DNA from 2 places in the Sporosarcina jeotgali genome. Region 2 is predicted to be linked to the other one. Evidence: riboswitches for the same ligand, from Rfam matches in the RefSeq annotation. Region 2 holds a riboswitch; the other holds the start of a gene.

Region 1 (5,786 bases), 1.3 Mb from region 2:
AAGCAATTAAGATCCCTTCTTGTTGAAGTATATGTGTCAGCTCTTCAGCACGCTTTCTCGAAGAAACATAAATAATCCCAGGACCCTTAGTTGTCGCCAATCGTTGTTTCAGCCAAGTTGTTTTATCGGCTTCCATTTCCAGTTGTTGAACTGTGTACGTTAAGTTCGGCCGGTCTAATGATTGACGGATTACATTCGGGTTAGACATATGTAAGTAGTGAATAATATCTGCTTCTACTTTTGCATCAGCAGTAGCAGTTAATGCGAGAACCGGGGGATTTCCCGCTAAGCGGATGAACTCTCCCAATCGCAAATAGTCAGGACGGAAGTCGAATCCCCACTGAGAAATACAATGTGCTTCGTCCACCACCAGAATTGAAATCGGTAATCTCATTAGAAAATTCGTCATATCCGGACGGCTGATCATTTCAGGCGAAACAAATAAGAATTTAATCGTATGGATTTCATCGAATAAGTATTTTCTTTGTTCCGATGATAGAAATGAATTCACTGCTGCAACGCGTTTTTCCCCTCTTTTTCGAATACTGGCCACTTGATCTTCCATTAAGGAAACGAGAGGGGAAACGATGAGCACCAGTCCATCCTGCAGTTGACCAGGCAGCTGGTAGCATAACGACTTCCCCATGCCTGTTGGCAATATGGCAATTGTGTCGTTCCGTTTCAATATAGAGCGAATGACGTCTTCTTGACCTGGACGGAATTCATCGAATCCGAATCGCTTTTTTAGTTCATGATGAAGATCCATTACACGAGCTCTCCTTTCGTTGTACTTAAAATGAGACGCAGTTGAAAATAGGATAAATGGGGAAACTTTTCTTTTAATACCCGCAGCCTTTTCACATCATTCTTTTTAATTTCTTGCTGAACCGCTTCTATATCCGCCTGATCTACAAATCTTAAGATCGGAAAGTTATCATCATTTGTTGCAATTTCTGTAATGTGATCTTCTATTGTATTTACCTTCAACCGTCGAATTAATGCTATTTCTTCCATAGGTAATCCCTGGTCAAATAACCTCTTTGTAATGGCCGTTGAATCTGTCAGCGGCGATTCAATACGTATACCACCCGCAAGCTGATTTAAAATCGGCAGGGTTTCTTCAGCTTTTTCACATTCCGACACAGTAATTAATCGATGAATCGCTTCTAGAAATTCCAGTTGTAAACTATCGGCGTCTTCCCTTGTACATTCCTCAAGCTGTTCCCACGTCCATCCTGTTGCTTCTGCACCAGTTAAACGGTGAGTAAGCAAAGATGCTTGCAGGTCGGATATTCCCGTCATTTCCACCGCAAGTATCAGCTCCTCTGCGAATGAACGCGCGCTATTTTGACGTGTGTCCTGCAGACTTCGTAATACCTTTTTCACAAACTGCTGGATTTTCCGATCATTCGTGATCGGATAAAAGGAATTTTGAGAGTTTCGTAACTGGGATAGGGTTTGTACGAGTAAAACCAATCGCAAAAAGAAGATTTCTTCCCGGCCTCGATATTGCCAGCCATCAAAGTGATATTCCCGTAACTCTTTGGCTAGTTGCCTTCCTTTTTCCGTGACAGTGACAAGCCCCTCTGTTTCATTGATCAATTCCGAACGCTGAAGGGAGGTAATCGCTTCTGTAAAAGTGGATTCGGACAGTTTAGGTAGAATTGAAAAGTACGGTTTCACTGAAAAATAATCTACATCTTGAAGGGTTTGCCCAGATCGTTTTCCACGCAAGACATGTAAACTTGCATTTAAAGACCTTTGCCCATCCATTTTTTCAGCGATCTTTAAAATTATTGAACTCAACTTCACGAAGAATCCCTACTTTCTAGTGGTTAAAGGTTGAAAACTGCAGAAAACCGTTTTAGAATGGATGAAGTACCTAGTTGCTAGTGCGAAGAAAAGAGGAGAGAACGAACATGTCTACTCGAAAGTTTACGATTGTAGATCAGGACACATGTATCGCTTGTGGAGCTTGCGGAGCTGCAGCGCCTGATATTTATGATTATGATGATGAAGGAATTGCGTTTGTTATCCTCGATGATAACACGGGAAATACTGAAGTTCCAGAAGAACTGCTGGAGGACCTTGAAGATGCATTTGATGGATGTCCCACAGACTCCATTAAAATTGCTGATGATCCATTCGAAGGCGATCCACTTAAATATGAAGACTAAAAAACAGGCTGCCCGCACTTGCGGACAGCCTGTTTTTTTTCTATTCTCACACTGATAATTTACGATGCTGCTGAGAAATCCAATTTTGCATACTCTTAAACAAAAGCAGTGAAATCGCCATTAGAATTGCACCTTTAATAAGGTTGAACGGCAAGATTCCTAAGACAATCATTTTGTAAAGTCCGTCTCCTGTTACTGGCGGTGCATTTAAGAAATAAGTGTACGCTGGCAAGAAGACTAAATAATTTAAGAGACTCATGCCAACCGCCATGGAAATTGTACCCGATATAAGCCCTGCAGTTAAGCCGCGAGAGTTACGGAATTTGTTGAAGATAAAATAAATCGGCATGATGAATAAGATGCCTGTTACAAAGTTCGCGATTTCCCCAACTGGTACCCCAGTAGGACTTCCTGATAAAAACCAATGTAGAACATTCTTCAATAGCTCCACAAGAATCCCTGCGACCGGTCCGAGTGTCATTACCGCCAATACTGCGGGAATTTCACTGAAGTCAATCTTTAGAAATCCTGGAAGTGCAGGCAGCGGGAAGTTAAACTGCATAAGAACTGTTGAAATGCTGCCTAGAATTGCGACTAAAATCATCACCCGTAATTTCTTGCTGTTCATGCTACTCTCTCCTTTTGCGATTCACTTCACAAAGAGGAAAGGTTCTGCCTAATCTTTCGTCTGTCCCGCTAAAAAACCCTAAAGCAAATACATGCTAAAGGGAGTGAGTAGACGCGTTTAAATAAGACACCAGCATTCAAAAGAATGCTCGCACTTAAACAAGCCGTTGTCAAACAGACAAAAAGACGGCTTCGCCTTCACCTTCTCCCATCCAGACTATACTGTCGGCTCCAGAATCTCACTGGAATCTGCTGTTAAGCTCGCGGGCTAAAAAGCTTTCGCTTCCATTTCCGCCGGTCGGGAATTACACCCTGCCCCGAAGATGAATCAATATTTTGTTACACCATTAGTATACAGAAAAATAAACAGTCTGTAAACTTGTATGTTTACAGACTGCGGTTTACTTATGAATGAATGGCAACGGATTTGAACCTATTGCCTGCGGCAGCGTCTCTTTGAAATTCAACCCATTCCAATCAAGCGGTTCAACATGACCCAGTTTTAACTGAACGTTGAAACTTGAAGCTGTTAACAAAAGCGCATCGATCATTTGACTCGCTTCATTCATCGGCATCGAATCAAGTTGGACAGTGTCGCTGAATGTTACCTCTGCGATTCCATCCTTAAGCTTAACAGTGAGGTTCAGCTTTTTAGGAATCGTTGGAGCAAACAAATCATTTGGTGCCGTCTGCATTAGACGGAGGGCTTCTTCAAACGACCCCGCCTGCTGCATGAAGCCAGGTGAAAGCAACTCCTGGCCATTTTCCTGATGGTAAACGTAAAACGGCGTGTGCCACTCACCACTTTGCATATGGATGGGCTCTAGCTGGCCAACCTGGTCAAACTCTGCTGGGTTCCCGGATGCATCTAAAATGTTAATCTCGCGATAAGAAGGAAACGTTTGCTGGAGAGAATGCAGAAACACTTCTTGTTTAGCAGCTGAAAGGTCATATTCGTGCTCGTCATTCAGGAAAACACTCAATCGATCTCCATCTTCAGTAAATGTCGCATCTATGGGGTGCATGGGTTCAAAACCTAAAGATTGTTCATCCAACTCCTCAGCAAATGCATTGTACAGCTCCAGATCTGTTGAGGAGACCGTTAACCCTTTAGACTCTAATTCTTCTTTTGTCAGAAGTATAGAAACAGGAATACTGACAGCTTGTGCGTCTTGCAAACCGATATTCATTATAGTACCGCCATCCAAGTCGGCAGGGAACACTGCATATTGCGAAGCCCCTCCCATTAAAGCGGCAGATTCTGAAGAAGCATCTCTCGCAAAGTTCTCCCCCTCTTCTTCTATTGACTCCGCAGGAGCTATCTTCGAATCACTCTTCGGCATTGCCTGATCCGCTGATTGTTTCCCTGGATTCATGGAGTTCATGAAAGAAGGAATCAATATCGCAACGAGTATAATTGCCGCAACAGCCGCTATAACGGGAACGATGCGTCTTTTCTTCCGTACCGGTGTGACTGAAATATCCGTAAGCCGCTTGTCGTTTTTTAACCGCTCCAGAAGTTCGTCCTTGGAACGAGTATCATCTATTTTTGGCATAGAGTGCAGGAGTTTCTCCAAATCATCATCTTTTCGTTCGTGATCCACTTGGCTCCCCCCTCTCTAATTCTGCCAATGCCACTTTTTTTCTTAAACTTTTCAAAGCGCGATGCTGCGTTGTTTTCACTTTCCCTTCTGTCCATTCGAGTACTTCAGCTGTATCTGTAATCGACAAGTCATTAAAATAGCGCATAATGATGACAAGACGCTGATCGATTGTACACGTGTCCAGATTTTCAAGAATCGCTTTCATCACTTCTTTGTCAATCGATTGCTGCTCTGGTGTCTTATCTTTCGCTTGTATCTCATCTGTTTCCCAGTCAAAAAATGTTGCGTCATATTTACTGCGTACGGTCTTTTTTCGGAAGTAATCGATGGATACATTTTTGGCGATGGCAAACAGCCATGTTTTTTCGCTGCTCCGTCCCTCGAACGAGGAATAGGCACGAATCGCTTTCACATATACTTCATGAGACAAATCTTCTGCAAGCTGACGGTCCTTCGTCAAGTATGTCAAGAAGTTGAATACATCATGATGATACGTTTCATATAAATGATGAAATACGGAGTCGTCCACAATCATCCTCCTCGTTCACATAAGTTGACGGCTAACTTTCCTATTAGTTACACGTAATTTACTGAAGAGGCAAGACGCAAGTGAAGATCGTGCCTTCTATATCACCTCTTTTAGCACTAATACTCCCGCCATGAGACTCCGCAATATTCTTAGCGATGGCAAGACCTAGCCCAGTACCGCTTTTACCGCGTGTGCGAGCCTTATCAGCTTTGTAAAAACGTTCAAAAACGAATGGCAGGTCTTCTTCAGGTATTCCACTCCCTGTGTCAATGACAGAAATCGCAACAGATTTCGGATATTTTTCAACAGAAAGTTTCACACGCCCTCCGTCAGGTGTATGACGAATTGCGTTGTCGATCAAATTGGTGAACACCTGTTCAATACGATCTTCGTCCGCTTGAAGATGCAACGTATCCGCCCCGTTTGGCTCCACTTCCAAATCGACTTTAGCATCTTTCGCAACTTGCATGAATTTGTTTCGCATCCGTTCCAAAAAAGGTACGACTGCCATCTCTGATTTGTACAAGCGCATATGTCCGGATTCCATGCGGGCAAGATCAAGCAAATCCGTCACAAGTCTTCCCATCCGTTGCGATTCGTCATGAATGATCTTTACCATTTCATGATTTTCTTCAACAGTCTCCGGAACACCATCTAAAATTGCCTCGCTATACCCTTGAAGCATAGAGATTGGCGTTCTTAGTTCGTGAGATACATTCGCGATGAAGTCTGAGCGCAATTTATCCAGCTGATGCTGTTCAGTCATGTCCCGCAGAACAGCTACTGCGCCTCGGATGCTGTTTTTACTGTAAAGCGGACTGATTTTAACAACAAAAAATCGTTTCCCAA
Region 2 (5,786 bases):
GTCTCGCTGCAAACATAGTCAAAGTGAGGGGTTGCTCCACGGATGACGGTGCCGAGTGTGATGACCGCATCGTATTTACTAGAGTCTGCCATCTTTTTAGCAATCATCGGAATTTCAAAAGCACCCGGCACCCACGCCAGGTCGATGTCTTCTTCAGAAACGCCATGGCGTCTGCATGCATCTTGTGCAGCAGAAAGCAGCTTACTTGTGATGAATTCATTAAACCGGCCGACTACAATTCCGATTTTTAATCCTGTACCAACTAAATGACCTTCATATACAGTTCCCATTGTGACTGCCTCCTATAGTGTCAATAAATGACCGAGTTTTTCTACTTTTGTTTCCATATAACGTTTGTTTTCAGGAAGTGCAGGGAGCTCAATTGGAACACGTTCTGTAATTGTGAGTCCATACTCCGCTAGTCCATCTAACTTTCTAGGGTTGTTCGTCAGCAATCTCACGTCAGCAATCCCTAAGTCTTGTAAGATTTGTGCGCTGATTCCGTAGTCACGCAAATCGTCAGGGAATCCAAGCGCTTTATTTGCTTCGACAGTATCTAGTCCTTGCTCTTGCAATTCGTACGCTTTCAACTTATTAATAAGTCCGATTCCCCGTCCTTCTTGACGCATGTAAAGCAGGACGCCGCGCCCCGCTTCTTCAATCTGCTGCAAAGCTGCGTGGAGCTGCGGACCGCAGTCACATCTGGTAGAACCGAAAATATCCCCGGTTAAGCATTCGGAATGGACTCTGACCAGTATAGGTTCTGCGTTCGTCAGATCACCTTTAACAAGAGCGACGTGTTCTTTACCAGTCATTTTTTCGGTATAGCCGATCATCTTAAATAGACCAAGAGACGTCGGCAATATGACCTGAGCTTCACGTGTAATGAGTGTTTCATTGGCAAGACGGTAATGCACCAGATCCTCGATGCTGATCAATTTCAGCCCTTCCGAGTCTGCAAGCTTTCGTAACTCAGGAACCCGAGCCATCGAACCATCTTCGCTCATGATTTCACAAATGACCGCAGCAGGTTCACTTCCTGCAAGTCTGGCTAAATCGACGGAAGCTTCGGTATGACCTACTCGGCTGAGCACTCCGTTAGCTTCTGCAATCAGTGGAAAGACATGACCTGGCTGCTTAAAGTCACTTGGCGCTGCTCGCTGCTCAAGCATTTTTAAAATCGTTTCCGAACGTTCGAAGGCACTAATACCTGTATGGGATTCTGCATGATCGATGCTCACTGTGAAAGCCGTTCCATGTGCATCCGTATTGTGCATGGTCATCATCGGGAGCCCGAGTTGAACCGCTTTCGATTCAGTAATCGGCGTACAGATGAGTCCGCGTCCTTTCGTTGCCATGAAATTGATCATCTCAGGGGTCGCGTGTTCTGCTAAGCAGATGAAGTCGCCTTCGTTTTCACGGTTTTCATCATCCACAACAATAATCGGTTTCCCGAGTTTTAAGTCTTGAATCGCTTCTTCGATCGTATCAAACATGAGCAAACACCCTTTCCTTATAAAAATCCATTTTGCTGTAAAAAGTCCTCGTTCAAAGTTCGTTTTTCGGAAGGAGTACGTCGCTGCAGCATGTTGAACATGTATTTTGCGAGCATGTCAAATTCCACATTGACACAGTCACCCGGCTTGCGCGCCGCGAGAACCGTTGTTTTTTGAGTATGCGGAATGAGTGAAATCGAAATGCTTTCATCAGTCACGTCAAAAATTGTTAAAGACGTACCGTCGAGTGCAATCGAGCCTTTCGGTAGCACGTAGTTCAATCCGCCAGGCGGGAGTGATAAATGCATGACAAGCGAATTCTCGATGTGCTGACACTTTTGGACAATCGCAGTTCCGTCGACATGACCGGAAACAAAATGACCGCCCAAACGACTATCCGCGCGAAGAGCGCGTTCCAAATTTACTGAAGTACCGGCTTTTGCGTTATGTAACGACGTCGTTCGAAACGTTTCAGGCATCACGTCTGCGGTAAACTGACCCGTTGTAAATGATGTCACGGTCAGACAAGTCCCGTTAACAGCAATACTGTCTCCTAAACGGACATCTTTCAGTATTTCTGCAGCTGCCACAGTAAGTTCCATCGAGTGACCTGATGAGCGGACTGTTCGTACAGTCCCAATTTCCTCAATGATTCCTGTGAACATTAGAATCACATCCTTTTGGTACAGCCGTTACCTTTAAATCTGGACCAAGCTGTTCCGTTTTTACGAAAATAAAATCTTTCGCGTCACTCATCAAGGCAGGATTTTCCCCGCCGATTGGTGTGAGAGAATCTGTACCGCCAAGTACTCTTGGAGCAATGTACGTAATGATCCGATCGACAGCATCCCCTTGTAAAAAAGAAGCATTTACAGAAGATCCTCCCTCTACAAGAAGGGTCATGATGCCACGCGCGCCAAGTTGATCTAGTACGTCAGACACTGCAATGGCAGGCTTCTCCATACGAAAAACTTCGACGTGATTATACGGCAAGAAACTCAATTCGCGTTCTTTTGAAGCGGCGCTGCCACAAAAAATCCAGGTAGGGGCGTCCGTGTTTTGAATAACCTGACTCGCAACAGGTGTAGATAAGTGTGTATCTAAAATAACTCGAATAGGGTGGAGTCCACCTTGGGGCAATCTGGTGGTAAGAAGGGGATTGTCGTGAAGAATCGTTTTACTTCCGGTTAAAATGGCATCATGGACATAGCGAAGACGATGGACGTCAAGTCGAGCTTGCTCGCTTGTCACCCATTTGCTGTGTCCTGAAAATGCTGCGATTTTACCGTCTAATGTCATAGCTGTTTTTAACGTTACATGAGGTTGTTTGGTTTGAATGAAATGAAAAAAAGGTTCATACAATTCGCGTGCTAAATCTGTACAGACTCCGATTTGTACTTCGACACCTGAATCTCGAAGCCGCTGGATTCCAGACCCTGCAACTAACGGATTCGGATCTAACGCTGAAACGTAGACACGAGAGATGCCTGCTTGCAAAATCGCTTCTGCGCATGGAGGTGTTTTTCCGGTATGCGAACATGGTTCAAGAGTGACGTACAAATCTGCACCAGCAGATTCTTTGCCTGCCATATCCAGAGCAACCCGCTCTGCATGACGTTCGCCAGCGCGCAAATGAGCCCCCATTCCGACAACCCTTCCCTGGTTCACAATTACAGAACCGACGGGTGGATTGGGTGAAGTTTGACCTGCTGCACCTCGTGCAAGTGAAAAAGCAATTTGCATATAGTGTTCAATTTCCAACGATAACAACACTCCTGAATCATAGATTCCTCATGTAACAAAAAAAGCCCCGCAACAGATGTGCGGGGCTGGGTAAGCATGACAAAATAAGCGTCAGTCAAAAGAAAAATTTGAAAAACGCACCATTCCTTCTCCCATCCAGACTTTAACTGTCGGCCTTGGAGTTTCACCAAATCCACCGTCTGCAAAATTGCATCCGGGTCACGGACTAAGAGCCATCAAAGCTCATCACCGCCGGTAGGGAATTTCACCCTGCCCCGAAGGAATATTATTCGATTGTCTCAAAGTCTAGCACAGCTATTAGTGAGCTTGCAACCTGCATGTTCATTTTTAAACGAGCAGGTCTTTCCATCCGCCTGATAAGAAATCTGCGGTTGCAAGTGTTCCCATACAGAGGACATATAGTGCAATGGGAAGCACTAAAGCCGTTACTAGCTGTTTCCGTGAAACGGTTATTTTTCTACTTTTAATCAAGTGATCTACAGCATAAAATAACAACGATGCAATGAGTCCATATCCTGAAAAAACGAACCCGAAGCTTGCGTGGAGCAATCCTGAAATAGGTAAATCTAATCGGTTAGATTTAACTTTTTTACTAATTAACACAGCTGATTTTTCACTGATTATTGAACACGTAATACCGTAAAAAAGTATAATTGAAGTACCGTAAAGCAAATAACCGGAAATACTCAGGAACACGGACTCGAAATATTGGGGCACTGACGTGATTGTTTTCCCGAAAGGAACAGGGATAAAGAAGCCGAGCAATATGAAAAAAAGTACTCCTGAACCAGAAGCAGCCAAGATTTTTCTTGATAACATCCAGAGTCTCCTTAAATCGAATGGAGATACTTATCAGCGGCAGATATTTCTGGAATTCATACTTCAATCTATTGTCTATTGGATTTTGGCAAGTGCTTGCTGAATACTTGAAAATGTTTGTAGTTGCTCATCAGATACGTTCGTTCCTGTTAATGACAGCGCTACTTTTGGAGAGATACCAGTGATATAGAGCTGGGCTCCCATGAGTCTTAACACATCTTGGACAGCTAACAAACTGGTTAGCGGGGACTCATGATTCCAATACAGTCCTGTTATGTCGATAATGACATGATCCACACCACTTTTTTGAACAAATTCACTAAGTTTTTGTGTCAATAAATTGAAACGCTGCGGACTCATTTCTCCGATAAGGGAGACGGCAGCAATATTGTCATGAATTGTCATGATTGGAAGCATCAGTTGTTCGATTTCTGATTCCTTGTTCGTTAATTCGGCACGCTGCCTGTATTCAACGGAGACATTGGTTTGGGTCCCGATGAAGAAAGAATGCCCTTCAATTTGGACGGGCGTCACCGAAAGGCGGTTCCAGAATAATGTCCCATCTTTTTTATAGTTTTTTAGTGTTATGGTAATTTCATTTTTTTTACGTATAGCATCGCGTAGTTGCTGAATTGCTAACTGATCAGTGCCCGGACCTTGAAGAAAACGACAATTTTGACCGATTGTTTCGCTTAATGGGTACCCCGTCATTGTTTCAAACGTCCGATTCGCATAAATAATCGGATTGTCCGGTTGGGAGGGGTCTGTAACTAGGGTTGCTACTCGACTGCCATCCAACATCGAAACTAATAGTTGAGTCTGTATAGATTGTGCAAGATCTTTCATTACTTTCACGTCCTGACCTATTTAGAATACTGTCTATCATTAGTTTAGCATGAGGCAGGCAATAGTTTCCAAAATGACAGTTACGCTTTTACCGTCTCGTATTGGTAGCCAGCAAACTTATAGTTTTGTCGCAAGTACATTTCTTTTGGTGTATCTTCACCGTCAGCGACGAGAATAACTAGTTTGTCAGGATACTGTTCCATCAGCCACCGCTGCAATTGACTCCCAATACCTTTATGTCTCATTTTTTCTAATACATGTAATCCGTCAATTTCGACAGTTTGTTCATTAACAATCAAATCTACAGAGCCTGCTAATTCATCGTCAAAGGCTGCGACGAGCTGCACAACATGAGGATCAAAGAAATTCTTCTTATGCTGCAGCCGTTTTTGAACTGCAAACTCTTTCCCGAATTGCTCATCAATTGTTTGCTGTAAGTGGAGGAAGTCTTCAAGATTGCTCTCAGTTACTGGTGACACTTGAATACCTGAAGATGGAGGAACGTCGGGAAAGTCTTTTGGATTTAGTACATATAATTCTAGAAAGCCAGTGTCATAATCATTCCTGTTCAAATAAGCGTTCACTTCTTTTGAAATAGGCTCATCCTGAGGGAATGTGAATTTCAAGTGATGTTGATCTCGTGCGGTATGATAGACTTTCAAAGCCTGTTCTGCTTTTTGAAACTCACGGATTGTAGGCATCCTTTTAAATGCAATATAATTACTGTCATAATAAAGCGGCATATCGGGCAGATGATAATGGATATATGTCTCAGAAGATGAGGCGACAATCCCAGCATTATAAATGTCTTCGAATGTGACCGGATTCATTGGTAATCCCTCCTTCTGCTATCCTAACATA

The links. A riboswitch is a leader RNA that binds a small molecule or an ion and turns the genes downstream of it on or off. The one in region 2 is predicted to bind FMN.
Region 1: linked by a shared signal. The riboswitch ahead of PGH26_RS05540 (ECF transporter S component) and the one ahead of ribD (bifunctional diaminohydroxyphosphoribosylaminopyrimidine deaminase/5-amino-6-(5-phosphoribosylamino)uracil reductase RibD) in region 2 are both predicted to bind FMN.

What each region holds. Positions count from the first base shown of each region.
Region 1 is NZ_CP116341.1:1,174,195-1,179,980, reverse strand. It holds gene PGH26_RS05555 (RecQ family ATP-dependent DNA helicase) at 1-766, opposite strand, end outside; gene PGH26_RS05550 (YpbB family protein) at 766-1,812, opposite strand; gene PGH26_RS05545 (ferredoxin) at 1,920-2,177, shown strand; gene PGH26_RS05540 (ECF transporter S component) at 2,224-2,805, opposite strand; FMN riboswitch at 3,001-3,133, opposite strand; gene PGH26_RS05535 (hypothetical protein) at 3,206-4,408, opposite strand; gene PGH26_RS05530 (sigma-70 family RNA polymerase sigma factor) at 4,386-4,937, opposite strand; gene PGH26_RS05525 (ATP-binding protein) at 4,996-5,786, opposite strand, start outside.
Region 2 is NZ_CP116341.1:3,106,615-3,112,400, reverse strand. It holds gene ribH (6,7-dimethyl-8-ribityllumazine synthase) at 1-290, opposite strand, end outside; gene PGH26_RS15700 (bifunctional 3,4-dihydroxy-2-butanone-4-phosphate synthase/GTP cyclohydrolase II) at 303-1,496, opposite strand; gene ribE (riboflavin synthase) at 1,514-2,161, opposite strand; gene ribD (bifunctional diaminohydroxyphosphoribosylaminopyrimidine deaminase/5-amino-6-(5-phosphoribosylamino)uracil reductase RibD) at 2,142-3,257, opposite strand; FMN riboswitch at 3,380-3,526, opposite strand; gene PGH26_RS15685 (hypothetical protein) at 3,588-4,079, opposite strand; gene ytvA (YtvA family blue-light photoreceptor) at 4,155-4,925, opposite strand; gene PGH26_RS15675 (GNAT family N-acetyltransferase) at 5,006-5,755, opposite strand.